2 linked regions of the Chitinimonas arctica genome follow. The protein of the gene in region 2 interacts with the protein of the main gene of each other region in a pairwise test. Links are inferred from orthologs where the notes say so. Each region holds a gene or a part of one and is shown on either strand. Other genes may lie near its edges.

Region 1 (3,206 bases), 2.5 Mb from region 2 along the record:
CGAAGGGCGTTTTCTTGCCGTCCGAGACATTGAGATTGTCTACCCGGAATACCGCTTCCTCGCCCAGCTTGAGCTGGCTGCCTTCCGGCAGGGTGAGCAGCACCCGCGCGCCGCGGCCGGTGTGCAGCACGTCGCCGCTTTGCAGGCGGATGCCCGGCGCCAGCGGCCGCATTTCGCCGGTTCGTTCCAGCCAGGCGGGCATATTGACGGCGCTGACCGCCGTGGGCGCGGCCGCCACGGTGCCTGCCAGTGTCGTGGCCAGCAAGCCGACCAACAGGAGGGAGCGCATCGGGTAAACTCCTTGAGCAATGCGGGGAAAGACGCTCGGTTATAATCGACGTTTTATTTGGCCGCCACGTCAAATTTCACGTGGGCGGCAAGCGCTTCAGGATAGCCTACATGCACGAACACTACCGCCCATCCGAGGTCGAAGCGGCCGCCCAGCAACACTGGCAGGCCCGCGATGCCTACCGCGTGGTCGAAGACCACGACAAACCCAAGTTCTACGCCTGTTCCATGCTGCCCTACCCATCCGGCAAGCTGCATATGGGGCATGTGCGCAACTACACCATCAACGATATGCTGGCCCGCCATCTGCGCATGAAGGGCTTCAATGTCCTGATGCCGATGGGCTGGGACGCCTTCGGCCTGCCGGCCGAGAATGCCGCCATCGCCTACAACAAGTCGCCGGCGGAATGGACCTACGCCAATATCGCCGATATGAAGTCGCAGATGCAGCCCTTGGGCCTGGCATTCGACTGGTCGCGCGAGCTTGCTACCTGCGATCCGTCTTACTATCGCTGGAACCAATGGTTGTTCCTCAAGATGCTGGAAAAGGGCATCGCCTACAAGAAGACCCAGGTGGTGAACTGGGATCCGATCGACCAGACCGTGTTGGCCAACGAGCAAGTGATCGATGGCAAGGGCTGGCGCTCCGGCGCGCTGGTGGAAAAGCGCGAGATCCCCGGTTACTACTTCGGCATCACTCAATACGCCGATGAGTTGCTGGACAGCATCGACACGCTGACCGAGTGGCCCGAACAGGTGCGCACCATGCAGCGCAACTGGATAGGCAAATCGAGCGGGGTGCGCTTTGCCTTCGACCATGACATCCGCAATGAAGCCGGCGCCCTGGTTCAGGACGGCAAGCTGTATGTCTTCACCACCCGCGCCGATACCATCATGGGCGTGACCTTCTGCGCCGTGGCGGCCGAACATCCGCTGGCGGTACTGGCGGCGCAGCGGCAGCCCGCCCTGGCCGCCTTTATCGAGGAATGCAAGGCCGGCGGAACGTCCGAGCTGGAACTGGCGACCCAGGAGAAGAAGGGTGTGGCGACCGGCCTGTTCGTCACCCATCCGCTCAGCGGCGAGCAGGTGGAAGTGTGGATAGGCAATTACGTCCTGATGAGCTACGGCGACGGCGCGGTCATGGGTGTTCCGGCCCATGACGAGCGCGATTTCGCTTTTGCCCGCAAATACGGCATCGCCATCAAGCAGGTAGTCGGCGTGGCGGGCGAAAGCTTCTCCACCGAAGCCTGGGCCGACTGGTACGGCGACAAGCAGCGTGGTGTCACGCTCAATTCCGGCAAGTACGATGGCCTCGCCTACCAGGCCGCCGTGGACGCAATCGCGGCCGATCTGGCCGATCGCCAGATCGGCGAGAAGAAAACCACCTGGCGCCTGCGCGACTGGGGCATTTCGCGCCAGCGCTACTGGGGTACGCCCATCCCCATCATCCACTGTCCCCAGTGCGGCGATGTACCGGTTCCCTATGCCGACCTGCCGGTGGTGCTGCCGACCGATTGCGTGCCGGACGGCTCGGGTAATCCGCTGAAGAAGCGCGAGGATTTCCTCAACGTGGCCTGCCCAAGTTGCGGCGCCGCGGCCCAGCGTGAAACCGACACCATGGATACCTTTGTCGATTCCAGCTGGTATTTCATGCGCTATACCTGCCCGGATGCCGGCGCCATGGTGGATACGCGCAATGATTACTGGATGCGCGGCGGCATGGACCAGTACATCGGCGGGATTGAACACGCCGTGCTGCACCTGCTGTATGCCCGCTTCTGGACCCGCGCCATGCGCGACCTGGGACTGGTGGAGATCGCCGAGCCATTCAAGGCCTTGTTCACCCAGGGCATGCTGCTGAACGACTCGTTCTACCGCGAGGACGCGGCCGGCAAGCGGACCTGGTACTACCCCCACGAGGTGGAACTGCAGCTGGACGACAAGGGCCGCGCCACGGCCGCCACGCTGAAGGCCGACGGCCAGCCGGTCAATATGGGCGGCGTGGAAAAGATGTCCAAGTCCAAGAACAATGTGGTGGAACCCAAGGACATCATCGCCCGTTTCGGTGCCGATACCGCCCGCCTGTTCACCATGTTTGCCGCTCCGCCCGAGCAAAGCGCCGCCTGGAGCGACAGTGGCGTGGAGGGTGCCTCCCGCTATCTGCGTCGTTTGTGGTCCTTTGTCCACAAGCACGCCGACGCTTTGCGTTCGGCCGGCGAGGTGGGCGAGCAGGACAAGGCCGCCAAGGCGCTACGCTTTGAAATCCACAGCACGCTCAAGCAGATCAACGCCGACTACGAACGCCTGCAGTACAACACCGTGGTGTCGGGGGCGATGAAGTTGCTCAATGCGATGGAAGCCTATCGCGGCGAGGCCGTGGCGGTTCAGCGTGAAGGCCTGGGTATATTGCTGCGGGTTCTCTATCCGGTCTGTCCGCATATCGCCCATGCACTGTGGACCGAGTTGGGCTATGGCGGCGAACTACTGGACACGGCCTGGCCGGAACCGCTGGCCGCGGCCCTGGTGCAGGATGAAATCACCCTGATGGTGCAAGTCAACGGTAAGCTGCGGGGCGAGATCGCGGTGCCGGCCGATGCCGACCGCGCCGCCATCGAGGCATTCGCCCTGGCCAATGCCAATGTGCAGAAATTCCTTGATGGACAGGCACCGAAGAAGGTCATCGTGGTACCCGGCCGTCTCGTCAACCTGGTTGTTTGATCCGGTCCGGCGCCTTGTGCGCCGGCCTCACCGCGGAGCTTGCATGCGTTATCCAGTCGTTTTCGCCGCTACCCTCTTGCTGAGCGCTTGCGGTTTTCACCTGCGGGGCCAGGGCGAGACGGCCCGCTGGCGTTTGCCTCCCTGCACCTGGCCGCGCCGGCCGGCGGGCTGGGCGATGCGCTCAAGCGCCAGCTATCGCT
Region 2 (3,971 bases):
CACGGATTGGCCGGCGCCCAGGCGCATGCCCAGCCAGGTACGGCAGGCGGTGAGGTCACTGGGTTGCCGGTAGAACTGCCGGTAGGCATCGAACAGGCGGGCGGCTTCGTCGAGCGAATCGCCCGCATGGAGTTGAAACAGTTTCATTGGAGTCCATTCGTCCGGCAAAATTGCTGCAAAAAAGCACTGAAGGCGGGCCCGATCTCCGGATGACGGGCCCCATAGGCCAGTGTCGCCTCCAGATATCCCAATTTGGAGCCACAGTCATAGCGGCGCCCTTCGAACGGCATGGCAAGCACCCGTTCTTCTTCCAGCAAGGCGGCGATGGCATCGGTCAGCTGGATCTCGCCTCCCTTGCCCGGCTTGGCATTGACCAGGTGGCGGAAGATGCGGGGGCTGAGAATATAGCGGCCAACCACCGCCAGGGTGGAGGGTGCGTCCTCCGGTTGCGGCTTTTCGACGATGCCGCTCAGCTTCAAGCGGCCCTCGCCATTCTTCTCCACCACCACGATGCCATAGGAACCGGTCTCCTCGCGCGGGATGTCCTGCACGCCGATCACCGAGCTATGGCTGTCTTCATACAGCTCGACCATCTGCCGCATTACCGGCTTGCGCGCGTCGATCAGGTCGTCCGCCAGGATCACCGCGAAGGGCTCGTCGCCGATCAGCGGCCGCGCGCATAGCACCGCATGGCCCAGTCCCAGCGCCTCCGGCTGGCGGACGTAGGCACAGCTGACGGTACGCGGCAGGATATTGCGGACGATTTCCAGCAACTCGTGCTTGCCCTTGGCAAGCAGCTCGGTTTCCAGTTCGTAGGCTTTGTCGAAATGGTCCTCGATCGCCCGCTTGTTGCGGCCGGTGACAAAGATCATATCGGTGATGCCGGCGGCGACCGCCTCTTCGACCGCGTACTGGATCAGCGGCTTGTCGACCACATTGAGCATTTCCTTTGGACTGGCCTTGGTCGCAGGCAAGAAGCGGGTGCCCAGGCCCGCTACCGGAAATACAGCTTTGGTGACTTTTTGCATGTCTTTCGGTCTCTATGTGGTCGAAACACGATTCTTCGAAAGTCGCGAATTGGCAACCAGCGGGTCAATTGTCCTGGGGCGCGGTCAGTAAAGCCTGCAATCCGGCTTCATCCAGTATCGGCACGCCCAGTTCCTGTGCCTTATCCAGCTTGGAACCCGCGGCTTCGCCGGCCACCAGGTAATTGGTTTTCTTCGACACGGAGCCGGCCACCTTACCGCCGGCGGCTTCGATCAAGGCTTTGGCATCTTCGCGGCTGAGCGTGGGCAACGTACCGGTGACCACCAGGGTTTTGCCCAGCAGCGGTCCGCTGGCAAGCGCCTCGCTGGGTTCATGTTCCGGCCAGCTCACGCCGGCAGCGCGCATCTGCTCGATCACCTCGACATTGTGCCCCTCCAGCAGGAAGTCGCGAATACTTTGCGCCACCACCGGCCCGACGTCCGGCACCGCTTGCAGCGCTGCCAGGGCGGCGGCCTCATCGGCCACGGTGGCAGCCGCCACCAAGCCATCCAGCTTGCCGAAGTGACGCGCCAGATCCTTGGCGGTCGCTTCGCCGACATTGCGTATACCCAAGGCGTAGATAAAACGCGCCAGCGTGGTGTCCCGGCTTTTGGCGATACCGGCCAGCAAATTGGCGGCCGACTTCTCGGCCATGCGCTCCAGCTCGGCCAGTTTGACGATGCCCAGCTTGTAAAAATCCGCCGGCGTGCGCACCAGGCCGACATCGACCAGCTGCTCCACCAGCTTGTCGCCCAAGCCTTCGATATCCATCGCGCGGCGACCGGCGAAATGCAGCAGCGCCTGCTTGCGCTGGGCCGAGCAAACCAGGCCGCCGGTACACCGATAGGCCGCCTCGCCTTCCTCGCGGCTCACATGCGAGCCGCACACGGGACAGGCGGCCGGCATGGCGAAAGGGGGGTGTTGCGGGGTCCGTTCATTGGCCGAGTCGGCCGGGGCGTCCATCATGGGCCGGCGTTCCAGCAAGACGCCCACCACCTCGGGGATCACGTCGCCGGCCCGTCGCACCACCACCGTATCGAACAAGCGCACATCCTTGCGATGTAACTCATCCAGATTGTGCAGCGTGGCGTTGGTGACGGTGACACCGCCGACAAAGACCGGCTGCAGCCGCGCCACCGGCGTCAGCGTACCGGTACGGCCTACCTGGATATCGATGGCCTCGACCACGGTCAGCGCCTCTTCCGCCGGGTATTTGTGGGCAATCGCCCAGCGCGGCGCCCGCGACACATAGCCCAGCCTGGCCTGATCGGCCAGCATATCGAGTTTGTAAACGACGCCATCGATATCGAAGGGCATCGCCGCCCGCATCGCACCGACCCGCTGGTAGTAGGCCAGCAAGCCCGCCACGCCCTCGACCCGTTCCGCGTATTCACAGACGGGAAAGCCGAAAGTCTTCAGCATGGCCATGATGGCCGACTGGCTATCGGGCCATGCGGCGCCGTCCAGTTGCGCCAGGCCATAAGCAAAAAACATCAGCCGCCGGCTGGCGGTGATCCTGGAATCGAGCTGCCGCAGGCTACCGGCCGCGGCATTGCGCGGATTGGCGAAAAGCTTGTCGCCGCGAGCGGCCTGCTCGCTATTGAGGCGTTCGAAATCCTTGCGAAGCATCAGCACCTCGCCGCGCACCTCCAACAAGGCCGGCGGATGCGCGCAGTCCAGGCGCAGCGGAATCGCGCGAACGGTCTTGAGATTGGCGGTGACGTTCTCACCCGTGGTGCCATCGCCGCGGGTAGCGCCCTGCACGAATAGGCCGTGCTCGTAACGCAGGGTGATGGCCAGGCCGTCGAACTTGGGCCCGACATCGTAGGCGACCCGCTCGGTGCCGAGGGTTTCGCGGATGCGCTTGTCGAAAGCCTGCACGTCCTCGTCGGCAAAGGCGTTGTTCAGCGACAGCATGGAAACCGTGTGTTCGACCTGCTCGAATACCGACAGCGGCCGCCCACCCACCCGCTGGGTCGGCGAGTCGGACACCTTCAATTCGGGATGGGCCGCTTCAAGCGCTTCCAGCTCGCGGTAAAGGCGGTCGTACTCGGCGTCGGGGACGCTGGGCGCGTCGTATACGTGGTATTCGACGCCATAGCGGTTCAGCAGCGCGCGCAATTGCGCGGCGCGTTCGGAGAAAGTGATACTCATGCTGTCTTCAGGAAAAAAGTCTAAGTGCGGCCACGCCGCCGGCGGGAATACCACGATCGTCCATGCGACCATAGATGGTTTCCAACTGCTTGCGGATAGCGGCCAGATCGGCGGGCTTGAGCGAGCGATTGTCATCGTCCACCAGGTCGCCACCCAAGGTCAGCGCCATCTGCTGGGCCAGGTCGGCCATCCGGTCGAAGGCCTGCTCGCCGCCGGCCACCCGGGGCACATCCAGCAGCAGGGTAACGGAGGGCGTATCGTCCAGGGCATCGAGCGGGCGGTGGTGGCGATCGGCCAGGCTGAACAAGGCCATCCCCGACTCGGAACGGGCATGGAACAAACCGTCCGTTTCCAGGACCAGGCCAGCGCCTTCCGCCATGGCGCGGATGCGATTCATGGCGAATGGGTTGCGGCTGGTCACGACATTGAGGCCGATCTGCATATCGACCTCCACGCAGAAGGCATCCAGCTCCTTGGCGACCCTCAGTTTGTCCTCGCGGCGCGGGAAGGAGGCAACACCGCCTTCGCTTTCGGCAAAGGTCTTCCATTGCTCGCAGAACAACAGCAATTGCGCTTCGCTGACCGGCCCTTGCCTATCCACCAATTGCAAACCGATGCGCAGCTCGTCATAGCGTTTGCCGGCGCGGGGAACTTCCCACTCGTCGCTTTCGCCCAGGCCCAGCATGCGTACCCGCTTGCCTACTTCCACGGCAGGAATAACGGCGAAGTCCACCGGCATGCCGGGATGGACTTCCGCCACATAGTCGAGCGCGGGGTCCAGTACCGCCACC

What was found.
Region 1: the proteins of ligA (region 2) and leuS interact in binary tests that used the Escherichia coli proteins (3 or more experiments, as listed by UniProt). The link is inferred for Chitinimonas arctica from one-to-one orthologs.

Annotation. Positions count from the first base shown.
Region 1 is NZ_CP041730.1:2,382,279-2,385,484, reverse strand. It holds leuS (leucine--tRNA ligase), read left to right. Parts: upstream 1-399; coding sequence 400-3,006; downstream 3,007-3,206. Other genes in the region: FNU76_RS10840 (LPS-assembly lipoprotein LptE), read left to right, coding at 3,094-3,206; FNU76_RS10850 (FecR domain-containing protein), read right to left, coding at 1-289.
Region 2 is NZ_CP041730.1:4,929,290-4,933,260, reverse strand. What follows is about bases 637-3,581. They hold ligA (NAD-dependent DNA ligase LigA), read right to left. Parts: upstream 3,181-3,581; coding sequence 1,093-3,180; downstream 637-1,092. Other genes in these bases: FNU76_RS22410 (cell division protein ZipA C-terminal FtsZ-binding domain-containing protein), read right to left, coding at 3,188-3,581; galU (UTP--glucose-1-phosphate uridylyltransferase GalU), read right to left, coding at 637-1,028. Also shown: FNU76_RS22425 (GNAT family N-acetyltransferase), read right to left, coding at 1-147; more of galU, read right to left, coding at 144-636; more of FNU76_RS22410, read right to left, coding at 3,582-3,971. UniProt on the Escherichia coli protein: DNA ligase that catalyzes the formation of phosphodiester linkages between 5'-phosphoryl and 3'-hydroxyl groups in double-stranded DNA using NAD as a coenzyme and as the energy source for the reaction.